DNA from 2 places in the Streptomyces sp. NPDC001852 genome. Region 2 is predicted to be linked to the other one. Evidence: riboswitches for the same ligand, from Rfam matches in the RefSeq annotation. Region 2 holds a riboswitch; the other holds the start of a gene.
The links. A riboswitch is a leader RNA that binds a small molecule or an ion and turns the genes downstream of it on or off. The one in region 2 is predicted to bind cyclic di-AMP.
Positions count from the first base shown of each region.

Region 1: another riboswitch for cyclic di-AMP. It lies ahead of ACFYZB_RS05655 (transglycosylase family protein); the one in region 2 lies ahead of ACFYZB_RS36755 (M23 family metallopeptidase).

Region 1 is NZ_JBIATN010000003.1:66,532-74,167, reverse strand. It holds gene ACFYZB_RS05675 (nucleoside triphosphate pyrophosphohydrolase) at 1-286, shown strand, start outside; gene ACFYZB_RS05670 (cytochrome P450) at 668-2,044, shown strand; gene ACFYZB_RS05665 (DUF899 family protein) at 2,038-2,721, opposite strand; gene ACFYZB_RS05660 (transglycosylase family protein) at 3,013-4,092, shown strand; cyclic di-AMP (ydaO/yuaA leader) riboswitch at 4,276-4,448, shown strand; gene ACFYZB_RS05655 (transglycosylase family protein) at 4,453-5,139, shown strand; gene eno (phosphopyruvate hydratase) at 5,494-6,780, shown strand; gene ACFYZB_RS05645 (septum formation initiator family protein) at 6,886-7,365, shown strand; partial or broken gene ACFYZB_RS05640 (DUF501 domain-containing protein) at 7,322-7,636, shown strand, end outside.
Region 2 is NZ_JBIATN010000029.1:97,182-104,817, forward strand. It holds gene ACFYZB_RS36715 (hypothetical protein) at 1-104, opposite strand, end outside; gene ACFYZB_RS36720 (TetR/AcrR family transcriptional regulator) at 730-1,392, shown strand; gene ACFYZB_RS36725 (TetR/AcrR family transcriptional regulator) at 1,454-2,170, opposite strand; gene ACFYZB_RS36730 (NADPH-dependent FMN reductase) at 2,310-2,915, shown strand; gene ribA (GTP cyclohydrolase II) at 3,209-3,841, opposite strand; gene ACFYZB_RS36740 (MarR family winged helix-turn-helix transcriptional regulator) at 3,963-4,472, opposite strand; gene ACFYZB_RS36745 (dihydrofolate reductase family protein) at 4,534-5,667, shown strand; tRNA gene ACFYZB_RS36750 (tRNA-Met) at 5,734-5,807, opposite strand; cyclic di-AMP (ydaO/yuaA leader) riboswitch at 6,107-6,256, shown strand; gene ACFYZB_RS36755 (M23 family metallopeptidase) at 6,264-7,283, shown strand; gene ACFYZB_RS36760 (aldo/keto reductase) at 7,360-7,636, shown strand, end outside.

The sequences.
Region 1 (7,636 bases), on a different contig from region 2:
GCCCGGCCTGGCCCTCGCCGCCAAGCTCTCCTCCCGCGCGCGTACGGCAGGTCTCGACGTGCCGCTCCCGCAGGGCGAGGACATCGGCTATCGGCTGCTGGCCCTGGCGGCCCGCGCCGAGGCGGAGGGCGTGGACCCCGAGGCGGCCCTGCGCGCGGCGGCCCGTGCCTACCGGGACGCCATCCGGGAGGCGGAGGGAATCACCCCCGAGCCGACGACCGCGGCCTCCGGCCCCCACCAGGACGCGGAGGCCCACCGCGACCCGGCGGAAGAGGATGCCCCATAGGCGGTACGCACGGCTCCCGGCGCCCGGGTCCACCGGGATCCCGCGGAGCATGGCGTGCCGGAGGCGGTACGCACATGGTTCCTGGCGGCCGGGTCCACCGGGATCCCGCGGACGAGGACGCGCCCCAGGCGGTACGCACGGCTCCCGGTGACCAGATCCGCGGGTCCCCACGGAGGAGGACGTGCCGGAGGCGCTACCCACAGCTCCCGGCGACCGGGCTCACCGGACCCCGCGGACGAGGACCCGCCGGAGGCGATACGCGCGGCTCCCGGCGACCGGGTGCACCGGGACCCCGCGGAGCAGGACGCGCCTCAGGCGATACCCACAGCCCACGGCCCACCAGGACGCGGAGGCTTACCCGGATCCGGATACCGTCGAGGAGTGACCGACCAGCCCCACCCGCAGGCCGCCCCCGAGCCCGTCGCCGGCTCGGCACCGGACCCCGCCTCCTCCGCCCCCGAGCCCGTCGCCGGCTCGGCACCGGACCCCGCCTCCTCCGCTCCCGACCTGTTCACCTGGGAGTTCGCCACCGACCCCTACCCCGCTTACGCCTGGCTGCGCGAGCACGCGCCGGTGCACCGGACGCGGTTGCCCAGCGGTGTCGAGGCCTGGCTGGTCACGCGGTACGCCGATGCCAGGCAGGCCCTCGCCGACCAGCGGCTGAGCAAGAACCCGGCGCATCACGACGAGCCCGCGCACGCCAAGGGAAAGACCGGCATCCCCGGCGAGCGCAAGGCCGAGCTGATGACGCATCTGCTGAACATCGACCCGCCGGACCACACCCGGCTGCGGCGGCTCGTCAGCAAGGCGTTCACGCCGCGCCGGGTCGCCGAGTTCGCGCCCCGGGTGCAGGAGCTGACCGACCGCCTCATCGACCGGTTCGCGACGAAGGGCTCCGCCGACCTCATCCACGAGTTCGCCTTCCCGCTGCCCATCTACGCCATCTGCGACCTGCTCGGCGTCCCGCGCGAGGACCAGGACGACTTCCGGGACTGGGCCGGGATGATGATCCGGCACGGCGGAGGGCCGCGCGGCGGAGTCGCACGGTCGGTCAAGAAGATGCGCGGCTACCTCGCCGAGCTGATCCACAGGAAGCGCGAGGCCCTGCCCGCCGAGCCCGCGCCCGGCGAGGACCTCATCTCCGGCCTCATCCGCGCCTCCGACCACGGCGAGCACCTCACCGAGAACGAGGCCGCCGCGATGGCCTTCATCCTGCTCTTCGCCGGTTTCGAGACCACCGTGAACCTGATCGGCAACGGCACCTACGCCCTGCTCACCCACCCCGCCCAGCGCGAGCGCCTCCAGGACTCCCTGGCCAGGAAGGAGAAGGACCTCCTGGAGACCGGGGTCGAGGAACTCCTGCGCTACGACGGCCCGGTGGAGCTGGCCACCTGGCGGTTCGCCACCGAGCCGCTCACCATCGGCGGGCAGGACATCGCGCCGGGGGATCCGGTGCTGGTGGTGCTCGCGGCGGCGGACCGGGACCCGCAGCGGTTCGCCGATCCGGACGTGCTGGACCTCGCTCGCCGCGACAACCAGCACCTCGGATACGGCCACGGCATCCACTACTGCCTCGGCGCGCCGCTCGCCCGGCTGGAGGGCCAGACCGCGCTCGCCACCCTGCTCACCCGCCTGCCCGACCTGCGGCTCGCCGCCGATCCGGCCGACCTGAGGTGGCGGGGCGGGCTCATCATGCGGGGCCTGCGCACCCTGCCGGTGGAGTTCACGCCGGTTCCGGCGGGCGCCGGCGGTCAGTAGTCCAGGCCCGCGAACCAGTCGCCGCGGCCGCCGGGCGTCAGGTCGAGGAGGTGCCAGACGGGGTTGAGGAGGTCGATGCCGCGCTGGTCGATGTCCTCGGCCATGCGCGGGTGGGCGGAGTAGAAGTGGCGGACCGTGCCGTCCGGGTCCCGGGTGAAGACGGACACGGTGGAGTCCTGCACTCCGTCCTCGTCCTCGCTGCCCAGGTCGTACTTGAAGGTGCTGTCCCCGGCACTGAGCAGGCGCAGCCGGGACCAGCCGCGGCCTCGGGCGTGCCGGCGCAGGACGGGCGGGTCGGCGGCCGCGAGGACGACGAGGTCGGCGTTCTGGGCGACGTGGTGGGCGACGCCGTTGAAGCCGTCGATCCACAGGGTGCACATCGGACACGGGTCGGTCTGCCGTTTGCCGTACATGAAGTGGTAGACGATCAACGGCCGGCCGGGGCCGGAGAACAGCTCGCTCAGTCTGACCTCGCGGACGGGGGTGTCGCCCGCGTCGAGGTCGGCGGGGCCTTCGAGGAAGACGTGGTCGCCGACGGCGGCGCCCTGCGGCAGCGCCCTGCGCAGGGCCGCGACCCTCTCTCGGTGGCGCATGAGTTCGATCTCGGCGTCGCGGAGTTCCTCGCGTGCGGCGAGGTAGTCCGCGGACTCGCCGGGCAGCCGGGTCTGGCGCGCCATCGTGTCCTCCTGGACGTCAAGCCCCCCGGTTCATGTCGGGTCCTATGGTTGCGGCCGCGCCGCGCGCCGGGCGTGAGGCACCGCCGTTCCCGTCGGGTGACAAAGCGGGCAGGAGGGGAGGATCGGGTGCAGGCAGGGGGGAGATGACAAACCTTCAACTCCGTGATCTTCACGTGATCTGCGCGGCATTAACTTGTGACAAGTGATCGTCTGCCGATACGTTCACCCATCAGCGTGGCGAGGGGCACCAGTTCGCCTCGCCGGTCCTGCTGTCGCACGAAAGGCTTCCGCATGCTCTCCGGGAACGGTCGTCACCGTCGCCCCCGTCAGGCTCCTGCCCTCCTCGTCGCGGCCGGGGTGACCGGCTCCGCCATCGCCATCCCGCTGCTCGGCGCCGCCAGTGCCAGCGCGGCCGACGGCACCACCTGGGACAAGGTCGCCGAGTGCGAGAGCGGCGGTTCCTGGAGCGCGGACACCGGAAACGGCTACTACGGCGGTCTGCAGATCTCGCTGGACGACTGGGACAAGTACGGCGGCACGCAGTACGCCGAGAGCGCCGACCAGGCCAGCCGCTCCCAGCAGATAGCCGTCGCCGAGAAGATCCTCGCGGACCAGGGCACCAAGCCGTGGGCGATGTGCGCGCTGACCGCCGGGCTGACCTCCGGCTCCGCCTCGGTCGACGTCGACACCGGCGTCGGCGGCTCCGGCAACGGCGACGGGTCGAGTGGTGCGTCCGGCTCGGCCGACGGCTCCGACTCGTCCGGTCTGCCGGATTCGTCCGCGTCCGACTCCGGTTCGAGTTCGGGCTCGGACTCCGGCTCCCAGACCGCCTCCGGTTCGGCCTCCTCCGGCTCCCCCTCGGACTCGAGCGCCACGCCGGCCCCGAGCCCGAGCAAGGACGCCACCGGGACCCCCGCTGCGACCGGCGGCCCCACCGGAACCGGCACCCCCAAGTCCGACAAGACCGACAAGTCCGGCTCGTATGACAGTGGAAGCCCTCAGGGGGGCGGTAGCTCTCCCGCGGCGACACCCGGTACCGACAACTCGGACAATCAGCAGCAGAGTGCCGGTTCTTGGAGCCTGATCGACACCGGCGCACTCGGCAGTGGCGGACGCCACCGCGGCGACAGTGCGGACGAAAGCGTGACAAACGGTCAGAACGCCACCTCTTCCGGCCGTCATGCCGTTCATGGGCCGGCCACCTACACCGTCCACGAGGGCGACTCCCTCGCCTCCATCGCCGACTCCCTTGGTGTCGACGGCGGGTGGCACGCGCTCTATGAGGCCAACAAGAAGGTCATCGGCGCCGACCCCGACCACATCACCGCCGGTCAGACCCTGAAAATCCATGCCGAAAACGGCGAGGGCTAGCGGGAGTTGACGCCCCACTTCGCGGCTGATGTCCGGTTTGGCGAAAGTGTGGGATGAGTCTCAGAAGCCCTGATCGTCTTTGAAATTCCGTCGATCGCATGTCTACGGTCAGGACCGCTCGTCACCACGAGCCCCGGGACTCGCAACGCCGAATCCTGCCAGCGGGTTGCCCGGGAACAGTCGTCGCGTCAAGCGCCGTAGGCAGGAGCGGGGGACCCAAGGTAGGCGCCGGGCCCAGCGGTTGACGCTGGACCGGCTAGGGGTGAAGCCGCGCCTCGCGAGAGCGAGCGTGCGGCCGGGCAACTCAACCGGCCCGAACCCGACAGCTCACCTCGCAGGCGTCGGTGAGGGGATCGATCCATGCTGTTTTCCGGCAAGGGCAAGCACCGTCGTCCGTCCAAGGCCGTCCGCGCCATCACGCTCGCCGGTGTCACCGGCGCCGCCGTCGCCGCCCCGCTGATGGCGGCCGGCAACGCCTCCGCCGCCACCGCCTCCGAGTGGGACGCGGTCGCCCAGTGCGAGTCGGGCGGCAACTGGTCCATCAACACCGGCAACGGCTTCTACGGCGGTCTGCAGTTCACCAACTCCACCTGGGCCGCGTACGGCGGCACCGCCTACGCCGCGCGTGCCGACCTCGCCACCAAGGCGCAGCAGATAGCCGTCGCCGAGAAGGTCCTCGCGGGTCAGGGCAAGGGCGCCTGGCCGGTCTGCGGCACGGGCCTGTCCTCCGCCGCCTACAGCGGCTCGGCCCCGACCGCCTCGACGAAGTCCGCGCCGAGCACGAGCACCCGCTCCACCGACCAGCAGGCCGCCACCCGCTCCACCACGCGCACGGCCCCGAAGGCGAGCAAGACCGTCACCACCCCGACCGGCAAGAAGGTCAAGAAGGGCGACGGCGAGTACAAGGTCGTCACGGGCGACACCCTCAGCGCCATCGCCGAGAAGCACCACGTGGCCGGCGGCTGGCAGAAGCTGTTCCAGCTGAACAAGGACATCGTCCAGGACGCGAACCTCATCTACCCGGGCCAGCAGCTGCACCTGAAGTGACACCCGGCTCCGAACGGACCCACAGTGCCCTCACATCCCCGGCCCGCACACTGAAGGCCTCGTGAGGGCCACCCCCGTCCCCACGGGCTCCCCGCCCCGGCGCGTGTTCCCCCGTACGCGCCGGGGCGGGGTCTTTTTCTGCCCCTTTCCCGAGGGCCTCCGCCCCCTTTTCTTCGTGCCTCGTACACCCACCCTTTGTTCCGCTGGTGAACAATGGGTACCGTCTGCGTGTCCCTCCCCGTCCACGGGACGGTCGGTCGGTGGCCGGCGCCCCCGGGACGGTTAGGCTCTAGGCGCAAGGCACAGCCGTAAGGCACACAGCCCCGTACTTCCAGCGTCACATCCAAGAAGGAGATGCTCGTGCCGTCCATCGACGTCGTCGTAGCCCGGGAAATCCTGGACTCCCGAGGCAACCCCACGGTCGAGGTCGAGGTCGGCCTCGACGACGGCAGCACGGGTCGTGCCGCCGTCCCGTCCGGCGCCTCCACCGGCGCCTTCGAGGCCATCGAGCTGCGCGACGGTGACCCCAACCGTTACCTGGGCAAGGGTGTCGAGAAGGCCGTCCTCGCCGTCATCGAGCAGATCGGCCCGGAGCTGGTCGGCTACGACGCCACCGAGCAGCGCCTGATCGACCAGGCCATGTTCGACCTGGACGCCACCGACAACAAGGGCTCCCTCGGCGCCAACGCCATCCTCGGCGTCTCCCTCGCCGTCGCCCACGCCGCCTCCGAGGCGTCCGACCTCCCCCTCTTCCGCTACCTGGGCGGCCCGAACGCGCACCTGCTGCCGGTGCCGATGATGAACATCCTCAACGGCGGCTCGCACGCGGACTCCAACGTGGACATCCAGGAGTTCATGATCGCCCCGATCGGCGCGGAGTCCTTCTCCGAGGCCCTGCGCTGGGGCGCCGAGGTCTACCACACCCTGAAGAAGGTCCTGAAGAGCAAGGGCCTGGCCACCGGCCTCGGCGACGAGGGCGGCTTCGCCCCGAACCTCGGCTCCAACCGCGAGGCCCTCGACCTCATCCTCGAGGCCGTCAAGGAGGCCGGCTACGCCCCCGGCGAGCAGATCGCCCTCGCGCTCGACGTGGCCGCCTCCGAGTTCTACAAGGACGGCAAGTACCTCTTCGAGGGCAAGGAGCGCTCCGCCGCCGAGATGACGGAGTACTACGAGGAGCTCGTGGCGGCCTACCCGCTCGTCTCCATCGAGGACCCGCTGTTCGAGGACGACTGGGCCGGCTGGAAGGTCATCACCGACAAGCTCGGCGACAAGGTCCAGCTGGTCGGCGACGACCTGTTCGTCACCAACCCCGAGCGCCTCGCCCGCGGCATCGAGGAGGGCACCGCCAACGCCCTGCTGGTCAAGGTCAACCAGATCGGCTCGCTGACCGAGACCCTGGACGCCGTCGAGCTGGCCCAGCGCAACGGCTTCAAGTGCATGATGTCCCACCGCTCCGGCGAGACCGAGGACGTCACCATCGCCGACCTGGCCGTCGCCACCAACTGCGGCCAGATCAAGACCGGCGCCCCGGCCCGCTCCGAGCGTGTCGCCAAGTACAACCAGCTGCTGCGCATCGAGGAGATCCTCGACGACGCCGCGGTGTACGCGGGCCGCAGCGCGTTCCCCCGCTTCAAGGGCTGACCCAACCTGGAGTAAGTCTTAGCCAGTCGTACGTACGTCCCTGTACCCGGTCCCGTACCGTGTGCGGGGACGTACGCGCGTGTGAAAGGGGAGGCGGAGAGCCAGATGGCTGTGAAGGACCGGGACCGTTTCTCCACCGCGACCAGGCTGCGGCTGCTCGGCGAGCAGACGGCGGCCCGGGTCTACCGCTCCCAGAGCAGGCGGCAGGCCCGACGCTCCCGGCTCACCGGCCGCGCGGCGCTGCTCGCCCTGGTGCTGTGCTCGATGATCGTCGCGCTCGCCTACCCGATGCGGCAGTACGTCTCCCAGCGCGCGCAGATCTCCGACCTCCAGCGGCAGCGGGAGCAGGCCCGCGAGCGGGTGGAGCAGCTGCGCGACCTCAAGGCGCGCTGGCAGGACGACTCCTACGCCGAGCAGCAGATCCGGCGCCGGCTGCACTACGTGATGCCCGGCGAGACCGGGTACGTGGTCGTCGACCCCGGCGGCACGGCCCGGCAGTCCCGATCCGACCTCAAGGCCGCCCGGCGGCCCTGGTACGCCAATGTCTGGGACGGCCTGGACAAGTCCGACGCCTCCGACCAGTAGTCGATGCAGTCATCGACGCAGTGACCGACAGAAAGCCAATCCGAAAGCAGTCATGGAAACGCCCCCGCCGCCCACCCCGCGCACCGAGCCCACCGACGCGGACGTCGAGGCCTTCAAGCAGCAGCTGGGCCGCCCGCCGCGGGGCCTGCGGGCCATCGCGCACCGCTGCCCGTGCGGTCAGCCGGACGTCGTGGAGACGGCACCCCGGCTGCCCGACGGCACGCCCTTCCCGACGACGTACTACCTGACGTGCCCGCGCGCCGCCTCGGCG
Region 2 (7,636 bases):
GGAGTGCGCAGGTATCGGGCTGCTGCTTCCTGGATATACAGCGGCACCGTGAAGCGCGTGTCCGCGTCAAGGAATGCGCTGATCAGCAAGTCGATGTCCGCCATGATCCACCTCCTCTCCGGCTCCACCACTAGTCTGCCCGTTGAGAAGCGACCAGACAGCGTTGGCACACTAGCTGAGAAGGACACGTCCGGGGGAGGCCATAGATGCCCCCTGCAGTGTCCGCATCAGAACCTCGGTGAAAACGGGGCGGCAAGCAAGAAGAGGGGCTGGTCAGCGGATCCTCTTGCGTGAGCGATGCGTGAGCGGACTGCGCAGCATGGGCCGTTACGTCGTAGATCACGTGTCACCCAAACCCGCTTCTGACCAGGCAATTCCGGACGCCGAGGCAGCACCCGGAACCACCCGGCAAGCCTTGGCCAGGACTTTTAATCCATTGGTTGTGGGTTCGAGTCCCACAGGGCCTACCGGAGGTGGGCGGGGGCTATGCCCTCTGACCTGCCGCGCAGCGCCCGGGTCGGCTTCGGCCGGCTCGGGCGCCGCGTCGTTCTCCGGCTCTTGTGCGAGCGACGCGCGGTCGAACGCGGCCTTCGCCCGGCAACTGGTCATCACCGAGCGGCCGGTCTCCACGCGCACGGCCTGGATCCTCACCCGGCCCGGCCTGCAGCCCTCGGAAACAAAACGTACGGTCGATCGTACGTAGATGCTGGGTGTGGCACGATGGCGGCGATGGAGAGCGAACGACAGGACGCCGAGCGCGGCGTGGGCCGGGATGTCCTGGGCGCTGAGGGGCCGGAGGTGACGGATCTGCGGCTGGTGCGCGGTGCGCGTGCCCGGCAGCGGGTCGCCCGGCGCGCCGTCGACATCGCCTCGCTGGACGGGCTCGACGGGCTCAGCATCGGCCGTCTGGCCGCTGACCTGGGGTTGAGCAAGAGCGGTGTCCAGACGCTGTTCCGGACCAAGGAGAACCTGCAACTGGCCGCCGCCGAATGCGCGCGCCGCGAGTTCGAGCGGACCGTCGTGCGCCCCGCGCGGTCCGTCCCGGCGGGTTCCGCCCGGCTGCGGGAGCTGGCCGAGCGCTGGATCGCCTACGCGCAGACGCCCCTGTTCGCCGGCGGCTGCTTCTGGTCCGCCAACCTCCCCGCCTACGACAGCCGCCCCGGCGCGGTGCGCGACGCCCTGCTCGCCCACCGCGAGGCATGGCTGGAACTCCTCGCCGACCAGCTGCGGTCGGTCGCCGGTGCCGGGTCCGGTGACGTTCCGTCACCGGATCCGGAGCTGGCCGCCTTCCAGATCGACGCCATGTGCAACGCGGCCAACATCGCCATGCGGCTCGGCGACGACAGTGCCGCCGGGAAGGTGCGCCGGGTGGTGGAGGGGTTCCTCCGGTGAGCACGGTGATCCACGCCGAGCACCCCGCCCGACGTTCCCCCGCCCGACCCGCCCGTACCCCTCAGGCCTCCCGCCGCCCCTCCCCCGGCCCCCGGCCCATCCCGTAGGCCCGCAGGAACGCTGCCACGCCGCCCCTGATCAGGTGGTCCGTCTCCGTGGGGGGAAGGGGGAGGACGCCGTAGTGGGTGGACTGGACGAGGGTGTGGGTCGTCAGGGCCATGAAGTGGGCCGCGGCCATGGCCGGGTCGCCGTGCGCGTCGAGTAGCCCGGCGTCCGCGAGGCGCGTCATCGCCTCGGCGACGGCCCGGCGGACCGGCGCCGGGCCCGCCTCGTGCCAGGCCTTCAGGACCTCCGGCGGCACATGGTCGGCCTCGGCGTGGATGTGGCGGACGAGGGCGAAGTGGTTCGGGTAGTCCGTCATGAGCCCGGCGAACCCACGGGCCAGGGCGACCAGATCGCGCTCCAGGTCCTCGGGACGCGGCGGCAGCTCGGGGTCCAGCACCGCGCGCAGGCGGGCCAGTTGGGCGTCGCGGACCTCGTTGGACGTCCAGGTCACCACGGTCTGGAAGAGCTGTGCCTTGCCGCCGGGGAAGTGGTTGTAGAGCGTGCGCGTGGAGACGCCGGCCTCGGCGGCCAGTGCGTCGACCGAGGCCCGCGCGTACCCCTCGCGACCGAAGACCGTGCAGGACGCGCTCGCGATCGCCATCTGTTTCGCCAGCCTGCGCGGCGAGACCTCGCCTTGCGCCCGCGCCACCCGGGCCTCGTTCGTTTCGCCCACAGCTGCCTCCTCCGGCCTCCTCCGCCCGGTCACTCTAACCGACTTACAATCAGCGTTGTACTTTCTACAACGATCGTTGTACTTTGCTGTGCGGGAGGCCGCAACGGGCGGCCGGCCCGTCACGAGATGGGGGATTCCTGTGTCCGTTGCCAGCAACGAAGCACCTCTGCGCGTCGCCGTCGTCATCGGCAGCGTGCGGGAGGGCCGCCAGGGCCGGGCGGTCGCCGACTGGTTCCTCGGTACCGCAGCCGACGACACCGGCCTCGACCTCGACGTCATCGACCTCGGCGAGATCGACCTCCCGCTGGTGCTGCCCGGCTGGGGCGGCACCCCGAGCCCGGAGGCCGTCGCCGCGCTGCGGGACGTCTCGCCGCGGCTCGCCGCCGCCGACGCGTTCGTCGTCGTCACGCCCGAGTACAACCACAGCTTCCCGGCGTCCCTGAAGAACTTCATCGACTGGCACCACGCCCAGTGGCAGGCCAAGCCGGTCGGCTTCGTCTCGTACGGCGGCCTCGGCGGCGGCCTGCGCGCGGTCGAGCAACTCCGGCTGGTCTTCGCCGAACTGCACGCGACGAGCGTGCGCGACTCGGTCAGCCTGCACGGCCCCTGGTCCGGCCTCGGTGAGGACGGCACGCCGCGGGACGCGGCCGTGTGCGCCGGCGCCGCCAAGGGCATGCTCGGTCAACTCGCCTGGTGGGGCCGGGCGTTGCGGGCCGCGCGGGCCGAGCGTCCGTACGCCGGCTGAGCGCGGGGTGGGGGAGGTGCGTACGACGGCACCCGCCGCGGCGGCCCCGGCCCGCCCGGTACCGGACCCGGCACCGCGCTGAGCGTCAACTCCCAGTTGGGTGCGTCCGTCGGCACGGCCGTGCTGTCGGTGGTGCTCGGTACGGCGGGCATGCGCCCGGCCGGCTTCCGCACTGCGTGTGCCGTGGCGACGACTTTGCCGGCGCTGACGGCCGTACCGGCCCTCCTGCTCCCGGGTCCTCGGCAGGCGCGGTGACCGGCGGATCCGTTCCGTACCGGTCCCGGCCCGGCCGTTCAGCCCACGTTGAGTTCGGCCAGCGGCAGTGTGTGCCGGGTCTGGAGGACCTTCGCGCGCAGGTAGCGGACGTTGTGGGCCGTGGTGAAGACACCGGTCGGCACCCGGTCCCGCACGACCACGCCCAGTGCGCGCAGCTGCTCCGCCTTGTCGGGGTTGTTGGACAGCAGGTCCAGTTCCGCCATGCCGAGCGCGGCGAGCATCTGCGCGGCGGCCGTGTAGTCGCGGGCGTCCTCCGGCAGGCCGAGCGCGGCGTTCGCCTCGTAGGTGTCGAGGCCCTGGTCCTGCAGGGCGTAGGCGTCGAGCTTGTTGTAGAGGCCGATGCCGCGGCCCTCCTGGCGGAGGTAGAGCAGGACGCCACCGCGGTCGGCGATGCGTTCGACCGCCTCGCGCAGCTGCGGGCCGCAGTCGCAGCGGGCCGAGCCGAAGACGTCGCCGGTCAGGCACTCGGAGTGCAGGCGCACCAGCGGGACGGTGCCGGGGGCGGGGTCGCCGAGGACGACGGCGACGTGTTCCTGGCCGTCGGCCAGGCCGTGGAAGGTGACGAGTTCGGCGTCGACGCTGTAGCCGTCGTCGAAGCGCAGCGGTACCCGGACGCGGGCGCGCGGCGTGGCGGCGGGGGTGTCGGGCATGCGGGTCCCTCCGGGTGCGGGCATGTGCTTCAGATTTGAAGCAGCGATACGCAGGGGACCCTACCTCATGCTTCAAAGTTAAAGCAATCGGGATTCCGGGCGTCGTCCGAATCCGGAGCGATCACGAACAGGACGAACGGCGCCGCCAGGGCACGTCCTCCGCCCCGGGCTCGGCACCCTCGCCCTGCAGCCCGCGCGCGATCCCCGTGCAGATCTCCTCCAGCTGCCCCACCTGCTCCGGCGTGAGCCGGTCGAACAGGGTGGCGCGCACGGTCTCGACGTGCCCGGGCGCCGTACGCTCCAGTACGGCCATCCCCTCGTCCGTCAGCACGGCGATGCTGCTGCGCTTGTCCCAGCGGCAGTCCTCCCGGCGCACCAGCGCGTCCCGCTCCAGCCGGGTCACCGCGTACGTCAGCCGGCTGCGCGTGATCTTCAGCTTCTCGGCGAGATCGGTCATCCGCAGCCGCCGGTCGGGCGCCTCGGACAGGTTGGCCAGCACGGAGTAGAACAGGTGCGGCATGCCGGCGTCCTGCTGGAGCTGTCGGTCGATCGCGTCCTCCAGGAGGTGCGTCGCGGCCATGTAGGCGCGCCAGGCGCGCTGCTCCTCGGGGCTGAGCCAGCGGGTCGTCATGCCGCCAGTGTAAGTTTGTTTCAAACTTGAACCAAGACTCGCCTCCAGGGAGACCGCGCCGATGTCGTACCCGTACGTGCTGCTGTCCGCCGCCGTCTCTCTCGACGGCTGCCTGGACGACACCGGCCCCGACCGGCTCCTGCTGTCCAGCCCGGCCGACTTCGACCGGGTCGACGCGGTACGGGCCTCGGTCGACGCCATCCTGATCGGCGCCGGCACGATCCGCGCCGACAACCCGCGGCTGCTGGTCAACTCCGCCGAGCGCCGCGCGGCGCGGGTGCGGGAGGGCCGCCCGGAGTACCCGCTGAAGGTCACCGTCACCGCCACCGGCGACCTCGACCCCGACGCCAACTTCTGGCACACCGGCGGCGCGAAGCTCGTCTACACGACAGACGCGGGCGCCGAGCGCGCGGTCCGGCGCGTCGGTGACACTGCCGACGTCGTCCCGCTCGGCCCCGACCTCGACTGGCGGGCCCTGCTGACCCACCTGCACGAGGTGCGCGGCATCGGGCGGCTGATGGTCGAGGGCGGCGGCACGGTCCACACCCAGCTGCTGCAGCTGGGCCTCGCCGACGAGCTCCAGCTGGTCCTCGCGCCCCTGTTCGTCGGCGACCCCGGCGCGCCCCGCCTGTTCGGCCCCGGCGGCTACCAGGCCGGCCGGCTGCGCCTGACCGAGACCCGCCGCATCGAGGACGTGGTCCTCATGCGCTACGAGCCCACGGCCCCCGGCACGGGCGCGGTCGCCACCGCCGCCGACCGTCACTGGCTGCGGACCGCCTGCGAGCTCGCCGCCCAGTGCCCGCCGTCCACGACGGCGTTCAGCGTCGGCGCGGTGGTGGTCGGGGCCGACGGCACGGAGCTGGCCCGTGGCCACTCCCGGGAGGGCGGGGATCCAGTGGTCCACGCGGAGGAGGCCGCGCTGGCGAAGATCGACCCGGCGGATCCCCGGCTGGGCGGCGCCACCGTCTACAGCAGCCTGGAGCCCTGCGCCCGGCGGGCCTCGCGGCCCGCGCCCTGTGCCGAGCTGATTCTCCGGGCGGGGGTGCGCAGGGTGGTCACGGCGTGGCAGGAGCCGGACACGTTCGTGGCGGGGGCCGATGGGACGGGGGTCCTGGTCGAGGGAGGTGCCGAGGTGGTCGTACTGCCTGAGCTCGCGGGACTCGCCAAGGCGCCGAACAGGCACCTGCTGGGCTGAGGCCCGGCCGGGCCGGAAAACACTCAGGGCCTGGAATCCAGTGGATTCCAGGCCCTGAGCCTTCAGTAGCGGGGACAGGATTTGAACCTGCGACCTCTGGGTTATGAGCCCAGCGAGCTACCGAGCTGCTCCACCCCGCGTCGTTGTGACTCCAGAGTACCCCATGCTCAGGGCGGCATGCACACCGCTTTCCCCGGGTGGTTGATCGTCTTCACGGAGGGTGACCGGACGACCGCCCTCCGCATAACATCTGAGACACCATCAAAAACGCCGACGCTCATGAACCATGGCCAACTCGCCCGATTTGCAGTGCTCCTGCCCTATTGGTCCACGGTCGAAAAGGTTAATGATCAAGCCGAACGGCTTGGAAAGTGACTCTCAGGTCTATTAACGTTCGATAACGCAGCGCGGTCGTCCCAGCCGTCACAAGAGGCGGCTCCGTGCGCACGCGCCGAATCCCGCGAGGGAACCGGGGAACCACCACCTTTGGGGTGAATCGCGCGAATGCCACAGTTGGTATACGCGCGTAGGAGACCTTCCTGCTCCGAACCCGTCAGCTAACCCGGTAGGCGGCGGAAGGAAAGGAGTACGCCCGAGTGGCGTCCAACCGGCCCGCCCCAGAAGCCCCGTTCGTGCCCTCGCAAGCCCAGCCGGAGACCTTCGGCTACGGCGCCTACCGCGCCGAGGAGGGGCCCTGGGAGGAGTGGAACCCCACCGAGGACTCCGTCGCCGCGGCCCGTGGCCGGCACCGCGTCGCCAAGCAGCGCGGCGGCTTCGCGCGCAGCTCCACCGTCCTCGGCGTCGGCGTGATGGCCGCGGTCGGCGCGGGCGGCATGGCCAGCGCCAACACCGGCAAGCCGCCGGTCTCCATATCCCTGCCGGACCTGGACTCCGTCGAGCACATCTTCGGCGGCGGCTCCTCCGACGCGCACCAGGCCACCGCCACCGGCCTCAGCAAGGTCGGCGTGAGCACCGACAGCGCCGACAGCAGCAACGCCGGCGAGGCCCTGCGCAACCGGATCATGGCCCAGGCCGAGCAGCAGAAGGGCCAGGCGAACAGCAAGGTCACCGCCGCCGCGATCGCCGCGGCCGACCAGCAGACCGCCGACGCCGCCGCCAAGGCGGAGAAGGAGGCCGCCGCCAAGGCCGCCGACGCCAAGCAGCAGGCGGAGGCCGACGCCAAGAAGGCCGCCGAGGTCAAGCGGCTGGCCGAGGAGTACACGCTGCCGGTCGTCTCGTACACGATCACCGGCACCTTCGGGCAGCCCGGCGCCATGTGGTCCTCCGGCTACCACACCGGCCTCGACTTCGCCGCCCCGACCGGCACCCTCATCAAGGCCGTGCACAGCGGCACGGTCACCCAGGCCGGCTGGGCCGGCGCCTACGGCTACCGCACCGTCATCACCCTGGACGACGGCACCGAGCTCTGGTTCTGCCACCAGTCCTCGATCAACGTCTCCGTCGGCCAGAAGGTCTCCACCGGTCAGGTCATCGGCCGGGTCGGCGCCACCGGCAACGTCACCGGCCCGCACCTGCACCTGGAGGTCCACCCGAACGGCCAGGCCACGGCCATCGACCCGGCGCCCTGGCTGCGCGACAAGGGCCTCAACCCCTGAGCCCGACTGCTCCGTCCGCGGGATCCCGGCGCCGACGGTGGAATGCGATCATCCACCGTCGGCGTTGACTTGGAGCATGACTTCTCTGCGCACACTCGGTTCCTCCGACCTCGAGGTCTTCCCGCTCTGCCTCGGCGGCAACGTCTTCGGCTGGACCGCCGACGAGGAGACCTCCTTCGCCGTCCTCGACGCCTACACGGAGGCCGGCGGCAACTTCATCGACACCGCCGACTCCTACTCGGCGTGGATCCAGGGCCACAAGGGCGGCGAGTCCGAGACGATCATCGGCAAGTGGGTCAAGGCCCGCGGCAACCGTGACCGCGTCGTCATCGCCACCAAGGTCAGCCAGCACC